Regions from separate parts of the Devosia sp. A369 genome, predicted to be linked through region 3. Evidence: predicted binding sites of a transcription regulator. Region 3 holds the regulator's gene; each other region holds the start of a gene.
The links. Region 3 encodes LexA, which represses DNA repair genes until DNA is damaged. Its sites were predicted from a motif close to TGTTCNNNNTGTGTTCNG; they were not measured.
Positions count from the first base shown of each region.

Region 1: the regulator LexA is predicted to act here: its motif matches at 1,946-1,963, upstream of ACX3OZ_RS11960 (DNA recombination protein RmuC).
Region 2: the regulator LexA is predicted to act here: its motif matches at 2,525-2,542, upstream of ACX3OZ_RS15440 (2'-5' RNA ligase family protein).

Region 1 is NZ_JBTMWV010000008.1:62,742-68,149, forward strand. It holds gene truA (tRNA pseudouridine(38-40) synthase TruA) at 1-34, opposite strand, end outside; gene fmt (methionyl-tRNA formyltransferase) at 209-1,129, opposite strand; gene def (peptide deformylase) at 1,350-1,865, opposite strand; gene ACX3OZ_RS11960 (DNA recombination protein RmuC) at 1,997-3,403, shown strand; gene ACX3OZ_RS11965 (hypothetical protein) at 3,467-3,961, shown strand; gene recR (recombination mediator RecR) at 4,111-4,707, opposite strand; gene ACX3OZ_RS11975 (YbaB/EbfC family nucleoid-associated protein) at 4,712-5,035, opposite strand; gene ACX3OZ_RS11980 (DNA polymerase III subunit gamma/tau) at 5,032-5,408, opposite strand, start outside.
Region 2 is NZ_JBTMWV010000014.1:13,348-18,755, reverse strand. It holds gene ACX3OZ_RS15455 (hypothetical protein) at 1-175, shown strand, start outside; gene ACX3OZ_RS15450 (TspO/MBR family protein) at 238-723, shown strand; gene guaA (glutamine-hydrolyzing GMP synthase) at 809-2,380, shown strand; gene ACX3OZ_RS15440 (2'-5' RNA ligase family protein) at 2,555-3,169, shown strand; gene ACX3OZ_RS15435 (acyltransferase family protein) at 3,173-4,336, opposite strand; gene ACX3OZ_RS15430 (tetratricopeptide repeat protein) at 4,531-5,328, shown strand; gene der (ribosome biogenesis GTPase Der) at 5,368-5,408, shown strand, end outside.
Region 3 is NZ_JBTMWV010000001.1:158,224-163,631, forward strand. It holds gene trpC (indole-3-glycerol phosphate synthase TrpC) at 1-233, shown strand, start outside; gene moaC (cyclic pyranopterin monophosphate synthase MoaC) at 233-709, shown strand; gene ACX3OZ_RS00750 (molybdopterin molybdotransferase MoeA) at 706-1,908, shown strand; gene lexA (transcriptional repressor LexA) at 1,996-2,709, shown strand; gene ACX3OZ_RS00760 (NUDIX hydrolase) at 2,756-3,169, shown strand; gene ACX3OZ_RS00765 (cold-shock protein) at 3,430-3,642, shown strand; gene ACX3OZ_RS00770 (IlvD/Edd family dehydratase) at 3,794-5,408, opposite strand, start outside.

The sequences.
Region 1 (5,408 bases), on a different contig from region 3:
CGTCATACTCGATGGTGAGCTTATAGCGCGGCATGGCTGGGTATCGCGCTGAGGCCGTTCCCCTCCCCCTTGAGGGGAGGGGTTAGGGGTGGGGGTGTCGTGGGTGGTGCGAACCCGGAAATTCCAGTCTGCTGAACGCACGACACCCCCACCCTAGCCCTCCCCTCAAGGGGGAGGAGACCGACCGCGTTCGGGGTGGGTCCGGTGCTCAAGCCGCGCGCTCCGGCAAATCCCCGGCGCCGCGCAGGAAGGTGGCGGCGTCCATGGCGCCTTTGCCTTCGCGCTGCACCTGGGTGAGGCGGACGGCGCCGCTGCCGCAGGCGATGGTGAGGTTGTCGAGAAGGGTGCCGGGGGCGCCGCTGCCCTGCCCCATGGTCGAGCGCAGCGCCTTGACGCGCACCGGCTTGCCGGCCAGCTCCAGCTCGAACCAGGCGCCGGGAAAGGGCGAGAGGCCGCGAATGTGGTTGTGGACTTCCTCGGCCGGGCGGGACCAGACGATACGGGCCTCAGCCTTGTCGATCTTTTTGGCGTAGAGGGCGCCGGCTTCGGGTTGCGGGGTGAAATCGAGGCTGTCGCGCTCGAGCGCCGCCAAGGCCCGGCCCATCAGGTCCGCGCCGACGCGCATCATGGCGTCGTGCAATTCGCCGCCGGTCATGTCGGGGGTGATGGCGATGACTTCGCCGAGGGCGACCGGGCCGGTATCGAGGCCTTCATCCATCTGCATGACCATGACGCCGGTCTGGCTATCGCCAGCCATCACCGCGCGCTGGATCGGCGCGGCGCCGCGCCAGCGCGGCAGCAGCGAGCCATGCAGGTTCAGGCAGCCGAGGCGCGGGGCGTCGAGGATCGGCTTGGGCAGCAGCAGGCCGTAGGCGACGACAATGGCCAGATCGGCATCGTGGCTGGCAAAGACGATCTGCTCGGCCTCGCCCTTGAGCGAGCGCGGGGTGAATACCGGAATGCCAAAACCTTCGGCCGCCAGATGCACCGGCGACTTGCGCTCTTCCTGCCCGCGTCCGGCGGGTTTGGGCGCGCGGGTATAGACGGCGACGACCTCATGGCCGGAAGAGACGATTTCGGTCAGAGTCGGAACGGAAAAATCCGGCGTGCCCATGAAGACGACGCGCATGTTGGCAGCTCCTTGTCGGGGCGATGCCCGGATAATTCAGCCACCGTCATTGCCCGGCTTGTCCGGGCAATCCAGGGCCAGACCAGAAATGGATCACCGGGACAAGCCCGGTGATGACGCTGCGCATGGGCGAGCGCAGTACCCTCACCCTGACCTTCCGCTGAACGCGTCAGGTCTGTCCCTCTCCCGCAAGGGGCGAGGGGAAGAAAGGGAGGGCCGGTTAGCCCGCAGCGCGTTTGGCGGCTTTGTCGAATTTCTTGATGACACGGTCGCGCTTGAGGCGGCTGAGGTAGTCGATATACATCACCCCATCGAGGTGATCGAGTTCGTGCTGGATGCAGACGGCGAGCTTGCCTTCGGCTTCGCGCACCACTTCCTTGCCATCGAGATCGGTGTATTTCACCGTCACCTCATTGGGGCGCTCGACTTCGTAATACAGCTCGGGGATCGACAGGCACCCTTCTTCGGTGACCTGCATCTGCTCGCCGAAATGGGTGATCTCGGGATTGATCAGCACCAGCGGATCGGGCTCTTCGCCTTCGCCGGCGAGGTCCATCACCACGATGCGCTGCATCACGCCAAGCTGGGTCGCGGCCAGGCCAATGCCGGGCGCGTCATACATGGTGTCCAGCATATCCTGGGCCAGCGCCTTGATCTCATCGTCGATTTCGATGATCGGGTCGGCAACGGCGCGCAGCCGTGCATCGGGAATGACGAGAATGGGGCGTACAGCCATAATAAAGGTCCGGCAGAATGGGGTTTGCCTCTCGATATGGTATTTTCGCGCGTGCGGTCAACTCTTGTGGCCGCCCAGCATAGAACATTTCACGAACAAACGAATCGCGCTACCCTGTGCGGATGGATAGCGTGGTCTTTTTCATCGGCGACTATGCGGTAACGCTGGGGCAAGCCTTGATCGCGGGCGTGGCGCTGGCCGGCCTGGTGCTGGTCGGCGCGACGATTGCCGTGATGCGCGCCGGCGCGGCACAGACCGCCGAGGCGAGCGCGCAACTGGCCGAGCAACTGCAGACTGGCTTTGCCACGCAGCTGGGCGAGCGGGACCGCCGGATTCAGGAACTGGACCATCAGGTGCGCGTCGAGCGCGAGCGCGGCGCCGATTTGCTGGATCGGGAGCGGGAAAAAGGCGCCGAGCTGCTGGCCGATGCCTCGGCATTGCGCGCCCGCCTGGCCGAACAGGCGGCGCAGTCGGAGGCCAATCTGGCGCGCTTCCTCAGCGTGCGCCAGCAGATGACCGACGAATTCAAGGCCATTGCCGGCGACGTGCTCAAAAGCCATGGCGAGACGTTTTCCAAACAGAACCGCGAGCAGGTCGATGTGCTGCTCAAGCCGCTCAACGAGAAGATCGTCGAGTTCCAGGGCGAATTAGCGCGCGACCGCTCGACCATGGCCGAGCAGATCAGGGCGCTGGCGGCGAGCAATCTGCAAATCACCACCGAAGCCGGCAATCTCACCCGCGCGCTCAAGGGCAATGCGCAGACGCAGGGCGCCTGGGGCGAAATGATCCTGTCGACCATTCTGGAAAGCTCGGGCCTGCGCGAGGGCGAACAATTCATCACCCAGATGAGCCATACCGCCGAAGACGGCAGCCGGGTGCGCACCGATGTCGAAGTGCTGATGCCCAATAATGACCGGCTGGTGATCGACTCCAAGGTCTCGCTGACGGCCTTCTCGGCCTATACCAATAGCGCCGAGGCCGATCGGACGCTGCATTTGCAGGCGCATATCCAGTCGATCCGCACCCATATCAAGACGCTGGGCGACAAGAGCTATCAGCGCCATGCCAAGTCCAAGATGGACTTCGTCATGATGTTCGTGCCGATTGAATCGGCGCTGGCCACCGCCATCCAGCAGGATGCCGGGCTGGTCGAATTCAGCATGAGCCGGGGCGTGATGCTGACGACGCCGACCACGCTGATGACGGTGCTGCGCACGGTGCGCAATGTCTGGGACATCGAAAAGCGCCACCAGAATGCCGAGCAGATCGCCGAGCGGGCCGGCGCGCTGTACGACAAGGTGGTGGGGTTTCTCGCCAGCATGGACAAGCTTGGCCTCAATCTCGACCGGGCGCAGCAAAGCTATGTCGAGGCCAAGGGGCAACTGGCGACCGGCAAGGGCAGCGTGGTCCGGCAGGTGGAAATTCTGCGCGAACTGGGCGCAAAATCGAACAAACAACTGCCCGCGGGCTGGGACAGCGGCGAGGACGACGCGCCGATGCTGCGGCTGGTGGGCGAGGAGCCCGGGGACCTCTCCTGATCACGATCATCGAACCGGTTGGCCGCCACCGCGTTGTCTTCTCATCCAACATGGGAGACGAGAATGGCTCAGCATCACGACCATCACGGCACCATGGTGCCGCAGGACACGAATTTCGACAATTCCGACCAGCCGGGCATTTCCCAGCCCTATAGCCAGAGCGAAATCGAAGAGCTGCTTTACGGCGATGACCGGCCGGCGGCCGAGCGGCTGGCGCGGCTCAAGGAACTGCGCGACGAAAGCGCCATCCGCGAAAGCGGCGACTGGGGCGGGCAGGACCCGGCTTCACTGCTGGACGAGCTGGACCGCGCCATCGACGAGCTGAGCGCCACCATTGCCAATGGCGATGAGAATGACGCCTATTCCGGGCTCGGCACCAGCTTTGACAATGATCCGGCCGACCGGCTCGACGCGCTATCCCCCGACGATGAAGAAGCCCGCCAGGCCATCGAAGGCGATGAGGATGCGTTTTTCGAGGATGAAGAGGCCGAGGAGAGCCTCGAGGAAGAGCGCTGGGACGGTGGGGATGAGTTCAGGACGGATAAGGATTTGCACTGAGGGGCATGTGAGTTCGCCCCAGCCGCGATGTCACCCCGGCCTTGAGCCGGGGCCCAGCTTGAGATTGTGCCGGTGAATCCATCTCAGGATGGGTCCCGGCTCAAGGCCGGGATGACATCGCGTTTTTGGATGCGCCTGAGGTCGGCATCTTAGATCTCGGTGCGAGCCTTCAGGGCCTGGCTGAGGGTGCCTTCGTCGAGATAGTCCAGCTCGCCGCCGACGGGGACGCCGTGGGCGAGGCGGGTGATTTTGGTACCGGTGCCGGCGAGGCGGTCGGTGATGTAATGCGCCGTGGTCTGGCCTTCGACGGTGGCATTGACCGCCAGCACGACTTCCTTGAATTCGGCGGCGCGGGCGATCAGCGCGTCGATGGTGATGTCGTCCGGGCCGACGCCGTCGAGGGGGGAGAGCACGCCGCCCAGCACGTGATAGCGGACGGCGCCGACGCCGGCGCGTTCCAGCGCCCAAAGGTCGGCGACATCTTCGACCACGATCAGCATGCCGCTATCGGCGCGCCGCGGGTCGGCGCAGATGGTGCAGGGGCTGATGGTGTCGACATTGCCACAGACCTCGCAGGTCTTGACGGCGGTGACGGCGCGGTCGAGGGCGGCCGAAAGCGGGATCATCAGCTGATCCTTCTTCTTGATCAACTGCAATACCGCCCGGCGCGCCGAGCGCGGCCCCAGCCCCGGCAGGCGCGCCAGGAGCTGGATCAGCTGTTCAATTTCGGGTCCGCCAGAGGCCATCTGGTTAGAACGGCAGCTTCATGCCGGGGGGCAAAGGCAGGCCGGCGGTGACCTCGGCCATCTTCTTCTGCGTCTCGGCTTCGGACTTGGCCTTGGCGTCGGCATGGGCGGCGACGATCAAATCTTCGAGCACTTCCACATCGTCTTCCTTGAACAAGGACGGATCGATCTTGAGGCCCTTGAGTTCGCCCTTGCCGCTGAGCGACACGGTGACCAGACCGCCGCCGGAGCGGCCTTCGACCACCAGATCGGCCAGCTCGGCCTGCATGGTTTCCATCTTGGCCTTCATCTCGCCGGCGGCCTTCATCATTCCCATGATGTCTTTCATTCGTCGTCCTCTTCGATGGGGGGCGGAGCCTCGGGCAGTTCGGCGGTGGCTTCGTCGCGCACCGTCACATTGACCAGCTTGGCCCCGGGAAATGTTTCGAGAATGGCTTTGACCAGCGGGTCCTCATGAGCGGCGGCCTGCGCCGCTTCGACCTTCTGCTCGCGCTCCTGGCGCATGGTCAGCCCTTCGGGGGGCTTGGTCGAGACCATCACCAGCCAGCGCTCGCCGGTCCAGAGCTGGAGGCGCGCGGACAGGGTGGCGATCATGCCCGGATCGGCCGAGTCGGTCAGCGCCACTTCGATCTTGCCCTGCTCGAAGGAAATCGGCCGCATCTGGCCCTCAAGGGCGATCTTGAGCAGCACGTCGCGCTTGG
Region 2 (5,408 bases), on a different contig from region 3:
TGGCGGCCAGCGTCAAGGTTGTCAGCTGGCGCTGGAGGGCAATCAGCCGCTGTTTGAGGCGGTGACGGCGGCCTGGGCGGCGGATGAAAGCAGCGTGGAGCTGAGCTATGTCGCGGCCGATGGGACCAAGGGCGCGCTGAGCATCGCGCAGGCGGACTGCAGCCCGACGCAATAGGTGAACTCTACGGCGTGTGGCGCGTTGATGGAGCAGTGCTCTCTCCATCGAGTTTTTGACCCATGACCACGCCCTCGCTTGCCGACTACAAGACACCCCGCCCCTGGCTCACCCTGGGGGTTTTTCTCGTCGTGGTGATCGGCGTTGGCGCGCTGATCGGGACGCAATCGGTGCCGGGCGAATGGTATGCCGGGCTGACCAAGCCGCCCTTCAATCCGCCGAACTGGATTTTCGCGCCGGTGTGGTTCGCGCTCTATGTGATGATCGCGGTGGCGGGCTGGCGCATCTGGATGATCGACGCCGGCAGCAAGGCGATGAAAATCTGGTTCGCCCAGATGGCGCTCAACTGGGCGTGGTCGCCGATCTGGTTCATCGGGCAAATGCTGTGGCCGGCGGCTGTCGTGATCGTGGCGCTGCTGGCGCTGATCCTGGCGTTTATCCTGACGGCGCGGGACGATGATCCCACCGCAGCCTGGTTGTTCGTGCCCTATGCGGCCTGGGTCGGCTTTGCGACGCTGCTGAACCTGTCGATCGCGATCCTGAACTAGCGCCAGCGCCACCAAAGACCAATCGCAAGCCTGTGTTGCACGCGTGAGGCTTGCGGAATCTACGCCACGGCGATAATGGCTCGCCATGCAAAACCCTGACCCCTCCGCCCGCCCGCAATCAATCCTCATCGTCGACTTTGGTTCGCAAGTCACTCAGCTGATTGCGCGTCGAATTCGCGAGACCGGGGTATATTGCGAAATCCATCCGTTCCAGAACGCTGCAGCGGCCATGGAAGCGATGCAGCCCAAGGGCGTCGTGCTCTCGGGCGGCCCGGCGTCGACGCTGGACGAGCACGCGCCGACCATCGATCAGTCGATCCTGGACGCCAATGTGCCGATCCTGGGCATCTGCTATGGCCAGCAGGCACTCTGCGTGGCGCTGGGCGGCACGGTTGAGGCCGGCCATCACCGCGAATTCGGCCGCGCCGAGGTCAAGGTCGACAAGGCTAGCGCGCTGTATGACGGCGTGTGGGAGCTGGGCAGCGAGCATCAGGTGTGGATGAGCCATGGCGACCGCGTCGTGGCCCTGCCCGAGGGCTTTGAGGTCGTCGGCACCTCGGCCAACGCGCCTTATGCCATGATCGCCAATGAGGCGCGCCGCATTTGGGCGGTGCAGTTCCACCCCGAAGTGGTGCACACCCCGGACGGCGGCAAGCTCTACGCCAATTTCGTCCACCAGATTTGCGGCATCGAGTCCAACTGGACCATGTCGGCCTATCGCAGCAAGATGGTCGAGAAGATCCGCGCCCAGGTCGGCAGCAACAAGGTGATTTGCGGGCTGTCGGGCGGGGTCGATTCCTCGGTCGCTGCCGTGCTGATCCACGAAGCCATCGGCGACCAGCTGACCTGCATCTATGTCGACCACGGCTTGATGCGGCTCAATGAGAGCGAACAGGTCGTCACCATGTTCCGCGACCAGTACAATATCCCGCTGGTGCATGTGGACGCGTCCAAGGTGTTTTTGAGCGAGCTGGAGGGCCAGTCGGACCCCGAGACCAAGCGCAAGATCATCGGCCGGCTGTTCATCGAAACCTTCGAGGCGGAAGCCAAGAAGCTCGGCGGCGCCAAGTTCCTGGCCCAGGGGACGCTCTATCCCGACGTGATCGAATCGGTGTCGTTCACCGGCGGTCCCTCGGTGACCATCAAGAGCCACCACAATGTGGGTGGCCTGCCCGAGCGCATGAATATGGAACTGGTCGAGCCGCTGCGCGAGCTGTTCAAGGATGAAGTGCGGGCGCTGGGCCGTGAGCTGGGCCTGCCCGAGAGCTTTATCGGCCGCCACCCCTTCCCCGGTCCGGGCCTCGCCATCCGTTGCCCCGGCGGCATCACCCCGGAAAAACTCGACCTGCTGCGCCGGGCCGACGCCATCTATCTCGATGAAATCCGCAAGTCGGGCCAGTATGACAAGATCTGGCAGGCCTTTGCCGTGCTGCTGCCGGTGCAGACCGTCGGCGTCATGGGCGACGGGCGGACCTATGAGTTCGTCTGCGCGCTGCGCGCGGTGACCTCGGTCGATGGTATGACTGCCGATTTCTACCAGTTCGACATGAACTTTCTCGGCAAGACCGCCACCCGCATCATCAACGAAGTGCGCGGCATCAATCGCGTCGTCTATGACGTGACCAGCAAGCCGCCCGGCACCATCGAGTGGGAATAAGCCGCAGCTAGTTTAGCTGAGACGTCCCAGCTTCCCGCGCAGGCGGGAAGCGCCAGCCTGCCCTAACCACATGCCGATCCCGCCCTCGCGGGATCAGATCGTGATCTATGACACGATTGACGCTCCATTGCGGCCGCTCTATTTTAGAACAAATAGAGAACAAACGGTGCCATCATGGATATGCAGTTGGAGCTTTTCGGCGGCGCGCCGCCTCAAGATGCAGCGACCCAGCGGGCGCTGGACCATCGCTATTATTTCACCCTGGTGCCGCCGCCGGCCGTGGCGCAGGACATTGAACGCGGCGCGATGCTGCTGGCACGGCGTGTTGGGGCGCGCAATCTGGTACGAGCCGATCGGCTGCATGTCTCGCTCCACTGTGTGCAGCAAGGCCGGGAAATTACGCAGGATCGGCTGGACGAAGCGCTTGAGGCTGGCGGGGCCGTGCGGCGGCCGGGGTTCACCGTCAGTTTTGACCAGGTGCTGAGCTTGTCCGGCAAGCGAGCCGGAACGGGCGGGCGAAGGCAATTTCCAACCGTGCTGACCTGCAGTAATGGCGCGCATGATTTGCTGGGGCTCTATGGCGACATTCGGCAACAGCTGCAGCGGCTCGGCCTGCCGGTTGGGCCGCGCAAGGTCGTGCCGCATCTGACGATCTGGTACAGCCCCGAGCGGCTGCCAGAGACACCGCTACGGCGGGCCTATCGTTGGCCGGTGCGGGCATTCTGGCTGGTGCACACCACGCCGGGAATGCGACGGCCGGACTATCTGGGAGAGTGGGTGCTGGGCTAATGCCTATTCAGCCGCTGCGGGTGCAACGGCCAGCGGGGCGTTGCGCAGGAGGCTCAGGCCGCGGCCTTGGTTGCCTAGCCAATCCAGAATGGTCATGGCCAGTTTTTCGACGGGCTTGCGGAAGCGGTGTTCGACCAGATGGGCGAAGACCACGGCAATGCAGAAGGTCGAGATCATCGCCAGCACCAGAGCGATTTGGGCCGGCAGATAGATATCCAGCGTGGTCAGGAAGCTGATGCCGATATTTTCGTGGATCAGATACCAGGAGAAGCTGAGCAGCCCGACCTTGGCCACGGCCGAGGACAGGCCGGGCACATGCGGGATCGAGCCGCCCGAGACAAAGCGGACGAACAGCAGGGTCAGGCCAAGATAGGCCAGTGCGCAGACGCTGGCGCTGAGACCGCCATCATGCAGTTCGAAGGAATAGGCCTCGATCCAGACCACGGCGGTGGACAGCACCAGATTGGCCAGCAGCAGGTTGCGGACCTGCGGGGCGCCGTTCTCCAGTTGCCGGCCGAGAATGCCGACGGCGAAGAAGGTCAGATAGGGCGCGATGGCGAGGAATTTCAGCATGGATTGCGGCGTCACCGGACCGCTGCCCAGATGGGAAAACAGGGTCGAGACTGCCCAGATTGGGGCCATAACGATGGCCAGCCAGGCAAACACCGTGGTGAAGCGGGCTCGATCGGTGAAGACGCCGGCCAGAATCGCCACCAGCAGGTAGAATTTCACTTCCACGGCGATGGACCAGAACGAACCATCGACCCACTCGCCAATCTCCCCGATGAAGAACAGATTCATCAGCACATCGAGCAGATTGGGCGGGATGACATGGAAGTGAGCTTCGGGAACGCTGGGAATATAGGCGACCAGCCCGAAGACGAAGAGCAGCAGTCCGGCGGCAAAAAAGGCGGGATAAATGCGCGAAAAGCGCCGCGCCAGGAATATTCCGACCGTCGCCGAGCGCTCCAGCGTCATGAAGATGCAGTAGCCCGAGATGATGAAGAAGAAATACACCCCGACCCAGCCGAAAAACACCGGCAATGGCGCGCCTTCGGTGATGTTGAGGGAATAGGCCGGCAGGCGGGCGGTAAAATGAAACATCACCACCATCAGGATGGCGATACCGCGAAAGACGTCGATGGTTTCGACCCGGCCTTTGGTCATGCTGGTTTACTCTGGTGTCCGCGGCCTGATTATAGCGGCGATTGCCGGTCACGGCAGGCGATCCTCAGCCTAAGCTTAATAGATAAAGCTTTAGCCAAGCGAATTGGCCGGGAACCCATGCCCTGGGCGCATTTGCTTTCGCCCGACAGCGTGCTAAACGTGCGCCCAATTCAGCCAGTGACTTTAGGCAGGCCATGTCCCAGGACAATATCTTCCAAGAAATCGACGAGGAGCTGCGCAGCGATCGTATGCGCGCCCTGTGGCGTCGGTTTGCTCCCTATGTGATCGGCGCTGCCGTGGGCGTCGTGGCGCTTGTCGCGGTCAATGAAGGCTGGACCTGGTATCACGCCAACAATGCCGCGCAGTCGTCCGACGAGTTGTACAGCGCTTTCGAGCTGATCGATGGCGGTGATCTCGTCGCGGCCCAGACGCAGCTCGATACGCTGATGGCCGATGGCTCGGGCAGCTATCCGGTGCTGGCGCAGTTCCGCAAGGCCGGCGTGCTGGCCCGCGAGGGCAACACCGCCGACGCCGTGGCCGCTTATGACGCGCTGGCCAATAGCCAGTCCAACGCCCGCCTGCGTGAGCTGGCGCTGGTGCTGGGCGGCACGCTGATGGTCGATACCGGCACCCTGGCCGATGTCGAATCGCGCGTCGGCAGCATCGCCGTCGAGGGCAATGCGCTGCGCAATGCGGCGCGCGAAACCCTGGGATTGGCACAGTACAAGGCCGGCGACTTCGCCGCCGCGCAGGCCAGCTTCGAGGCCGTGATCAACGACCCGCTGACCCAGAATTCAGTGCGCAACCGCATGGGTTACTACCTCGCCCAGCTGCTGTCGCAGGGTGTGCTGACCGAAACGCCGGCCGATGCCGACGCCGAAGCAGCCGCTACCGCCATTGATGCCATCGTCAGCGACGAGACGCCTGCCGCCGAATCCCCGGCTGCCGACGCCCCCGCTGCCACCACCGAGGCCGCGCCAGCCGCGCAATAGCGGCTGTCTCGCCTCCCGCCGGATCGGAACCTTACTCGCATGACCGTCACCGTCGCCATTGTCGGTCGCCCGAACGTCGG
Region 3 (5,408 bases):
ATCTGCGCACCTTCGAAACCACGCTCGACACGTCGGTCAAGCTGGCCGTCGGCGTGCCCAAATCCACCCTGCTGGTCAGCGAGAGCGGCATCGTCACCCACGACCACGTGCTGATGCTCGACCGCGACGCCAATATCGGCACCTTCCTCGTCGGCGAAAGCCTGATGCGGCAGGACGACGTGGCCGCCGCCACCCGCACCCTGCTGACCGGCGCATCACAGGTCGTCGCCTGATGACCCAGGGCCTCACCCACCTCAACGCCAAGGGCGAGGCCCATATCGTCGATATCGGCGATAAGGCCGTCACCCGTCGCCGCGCCGTGGCCCAGGCCCGCATTCTGGCTCGGGCCGAAACCATCGCCCTGATCATGGGCGGCGGTCTCAAAAAGGGCGATGCGCTGGCCGTGGCCCGCATCGCCGGCATCATGGCCGCCAAAAAGACCAGCGACCTCATTCCGCTCTGCCATCCGATTCCGCTGACCAAGGTCAGCGTCGATATCGAGCAGGACGGAGCCGAAGCGATTCTCATCCACGCCACGGCGGAAACCACCGGCCAGACCGGCGTCGAAATGGAAGCGCTGCTCGCCGCCTCGACCGCCGCGCTCACCCTTTACGACATGGCCAAGGCCATCGATCGCGGCATGACCATCACCGACATGTGCCTGCTGGAAAAATCCGGTGGCAAATCCGGCGACTTCTCCCGGCCATGAGCCTGCTACCGGTCGAATCCGCCATCGCCGCCATCCTCAACCGCGTTCCTGCCCCGACGCTGGAAACCGTGCCGCTCGCCCAGGCGGCCGGTCGCGTCCTGCTTGAGCCACTGCTCGCCACTCACGACCAGCTCCCCTTCAACGCCAGCGCCATGGACGGCTACGCCATGCGCGCCGCCGATGTGGTCGACGGCCACGCCCTGACCATTGTCGGCACCTCGCAAGCCGGTGCCGGCTTCTCCGGCACAATTGAGCCCGGCCAGGCCGTCCGCATCTTCACCGGCGCCCCGGTGCCCCCCGGCGCCGATACCGTCATCATGCAGGAAGAGGCCGTCGCAGCGGACGGCGTCGTCCGTTTCACCGCCCCGGCCCGGCTCGGTCACAGCATTCGCCCCCGCGGCAACGACTTTGCCACCGGCCAGCAATTGCTCGATCCGGGCATGCGCCTCGCCCCGATGCACCTCGCCGTCGCCGCCGCCGCCAATGCCGCAACTTTGGGCGTCGCCAAACGGCCGAACATTGCCCTGCTCGCCACCGGCGACGAATTGGTGCTGCCCGGCAACCCACTCGGAGCCGACCAGATTGTTGCATCAAACAGCTTTGGTCTGGCTCCTTTGTTCGCTCCCTACGCCCAATCTGTTACCGACCACGGCATCGCGCAAGATAACCGCAAGAAACTTGCCAGCATGCTGGCAGAAATCTTCGACAATCCGCCAGATATCTTGGTGACTACTGGCGGCGCCAGCGTCGGCGATCATGACATCGTGCAGGCGGTTTTGCTCGATCTCGGCGTGAAGCTGGACTTCTGGCGCATCAACATGCGCCCCGGTAAGCCCTTGATGTTTGGGACAAAAGGCAAGACGCTGATCTTCGGCCTGCCCGGAAATCCGGTCTCCGCCATGGTCACCGCCATGGTCTTCATCCGCCCTGCCCTCCGCGCCTGGCTCGGCCACCCCGAACCCACCCCCTGGCACCTTCCGCTGGCTGGTCCGACCCCACCCAATACTGCCCGCCGCCACTTCATGCGCGCGCAGCTATTGCACACAGCTAACGGCTTGCAATTGCTGCCTATTTCGCAAACCGACAGCGGCCATACCTCGTCGCTGGCGCGCGCCGATATGCTGATTATCCAGCCCGAAAACGACCCCGGCCAACCCGCCGGCACGCTAGTCGAAGCCCTCCCCGTGGACGGCTTCTGACAGTAAAAGCCCAAGGGATATTGCAGAACATAACTGGAACACGTATGGTCGTTCCGTCTATGTTCCGATTCTGCTCCCGAGGGGTCCATGCTCACGCGCAAACAACACGAGCTGCTGATGTTCATCCACGAGCGGATGAAGGAAAGCGGTATTCCACCATCCTTTGATGAGATGAAGGATGCGCTCGACCTGGCATCCAAATCGGGCATCCACCGGCTGATCACCGCACTCGAGGAACGTGGCTTCATCCGCCGCCTGCCCAACCGGGCCCGGGCATTGGAGGTGGTCAAGCTCCCCGATTCGATGAACCCATCGCTTGGCGGCCGCAAGACCCGCTTCGAGCCCTCGGTCATCGAAGGCAATCTGGGCAAGGTGGCGTCGCCCCCCTCGCGCATGTCGGCCGCTGATGACTATGCAAGGCCGATCGCCATCCCGGTCATGGGCCGCATCGCCGCCGGCACGCCGATCGAGGCGATCCAGACCCATTCCCACACCATCATGGTGCCGCCCGAAATGCTGGGCAGCGGCGAGCATTACGCGCTCGAAGTGCGCGGCGACTCGATGATCGATGCCGGCATTTTCGATGGCGATACCGTGCTCATCAAGAAGCAGGATGTCGCCAGCACCGGCGAGATCATCGTTGCTCTGGTAGATGATGAGGAAGCAACCCTTAAACGCCTGCGCCGCAAGGGGAATACAATCGCGCTGGAAGCGGCCAATCCCGCCTATGAAACCCGCATTTTCCCGCCTGACCGGGTCAAGGTGCAGGGTCGTCTGGTTGGACTTTTGCGCAAATACTGAGCCGACGGCTTTGACCTTTGGCCGGCATGACGGGCATAAATCTCGCATGCCGGCTCCCATCGAAAAGCTTTGCCCTGTGCTGCTCCGCCCCACGTCTGACGGGCCGGAGCTGCTGGTGTTTCGGCATCCGCTCGCCGGCGTACAACTGGTCAAGGGCACGCTTGAGGCTGATGAGACTATCGCCACCGGAGCGCTCCGCGAACTGGCCGAGGAGTCCGGCCTCACCCAAGCCATTGTGACGTCCGACCTGGGCAGCAGCCTTGCTATCGCTCCCGATCAACTCTGGCATTTTGTGCGCGTTGAGGCCGGACCGCTGGAATCACGCTGGCTTTTTGACACCGCGGATGATGGCGGCCACCGCTTTGCTTTTTTCTGGTGGCCGCTGGCGGCCGAGCCGGGTCCCGACTGGCACCCGATCTTCGTCCGGGCGCTGGCCCATATCAGGGCGGCGTTGGCGTAGCCCACTGCCGGTGTGGCGGGGATGAACAGCAAGCAGGCAGGCGGTTTGCTTGGGCTGCTGCATTGTTCTTGCAACCACTATTCGCGAGACCTTGCAATCGGCGCCATTTCGTGCCACATAGTGGGCATACGTTTTCAGCCTAAGTCGGCTGCCTAATGCCGGCGTGCCGGACCGTGGCTTCCTTCTCTACCATGCGAACGTTATTTTCCTTTGGCGTGTTGCCATTGGATAACCGCTCGTAAGAGCACAAGGAAACTATCATGTCCGTCATCACCGGCACCGTCAAATTCTTCAACACCACCAAGGGCTTCGGCTTCATTTCGCCTGAAAATGGCGGCAAGGATGCCTTCGTCCACATCTCCGCTGTTCAGCGTTCGGGCCTGCAGGGCCTGTATGAGAACGACAAGGTGACCTACGAGCTCGAGACCGGCCGTGACGGCAAGGAATCGGCAACGAACCTGACCCTGCTCTAGTTAGCAAGGCGAGCGCGCTTCGGCGCTGCTCGGTCAAGGGCCACCGCGTGAAAGCGCGGTGGCCCTTTTCTTTTGCGGGTTCTATCCCGCGCTGACCGGCAAAACAAAAGGCCCGCATCGAAATGCGGGCCTTTGCTATTTTGCCGTGCGCTTAGTGGTTGTCGCGCGGCACGCCTTCGGTCTGGGCGATGCGCTGATACTTCTCGGCTGGCTTGAGAATGGCGCCATCGCCCAGCTGGCTGACGATACCGCGCTGGATTTCCTGCCACGGCGTCTGGTGCTTGGGGTATTTGTAACCGCCCGCCGCTTCCAGTTCGGCCCGGCGCGTGGCGATGTCCTCATCCGAGATCAGGATATTGGCCTGGCCCTTGTTGAGGTCGATGCGCACCTTGTCGCCGGTCCGCAGGATAGCCAGATTGCCGCCGGCCGCTGCTTCGGGTGAAGCGTTGAGGATCGAGGGCGAACCCGAGGTGCCGGACTGGCGACCATCGCCAATGCAGGCCAGGGCATGAATGCCCTTCTTGATCAGATAGTTGGGCGGCCGCATGTTCACCACTTCGGCCGCACCGGGATAGCCGATGGGCCCTGCGCCACGCATGAACAGCAGGGTGTTTTCGTCGATTTCCAGCGCCGGATCGTCGATGCGGTGGTGATAGTCCTCGGGACCATCAAACACCACCGCCTTGCCTTCGAACATGCCGGGATGCGCCGGATTGTTGAGGTAGCGCTCCTTGAACTCGGAGGAGATGACGCTGGTCTTCATGATGGCGTTGTCGAACAGATTGCCGCGCAGCACCAGGAACCCGGCCTCCGCCTTGAGCGGATTGCCGAAATGCCGGATGACCTTGTCGTCCTGAATCACCGTGCTGGCGCAGTTTTCGCCGATGGTCTTGCCGTTGACGGTGGGCGCGTTCTCGCGGATCAGGCCCTGCGTCATCAGCTCGTTGACCACGGCGGGCACGCCGCCGGCATGGTAGAAATCCTCGCCGAGATATTCGCCGGCCGGCTGCAAATTCACCAGCAGCGGCACCTTGTGGCCCTGCTCCTGCCAATCATCGATATCCAGCGGTACGCCGATATGGCGGGCAATGGCGTTGATATGGATCGGCGCGTTGGTCGAGCCGCCAATGGCCGAATTGACCACGATGGCGTTGTGGAAATTGTCCTTGGTCATGATGTCGGACGGCTTGAGGTCTTCGTGGACCATGTCGACAATGCGCTTGCCGGTGCGATAGGCCATTTCCTGGCGGTCGCGATAGGGCGCGGGAATGGCGGCCGAACCGGGCAATTGCATGCCCAGCGCCTCGGCCAGCGAGTTCATCGTGCTGGCCGTGCCCATGGTGTTGCAGAAGCCGGTCGACGGCGCCGACGACGCCACCAGCTCGATGAACTGTGCATAGTCGATCTCGCCGGCGGCCATCATCTGGCGCGCCTTCCACACAATGGTGCCCGAGCCGGTGCGCTCGCCCTTGTGCCAGCCATTCAGCATCGGCCCAACCGACAGCGCGATGGCCGGAATATTGACGGTGGCCGCGCCCATCAGCATCGCCGGGGTGGTCTTGTCGCAACCGATGGTCAGCACCACGCCATCGAGCGGATAGCCGTACAGCACTTCGACGAGGCCGAGATAGGCCAGGTTGCGGTCGAGCCCGGCGGTGGGGCGCTTGCCGGTTTCCTGGATCGGATGCACCGGAAATTCGATGGCGATGCCGCCGGCTTCACGGATGCCCTCGCGCACGCGCTCGGCCAACACGATGTGATGGCGA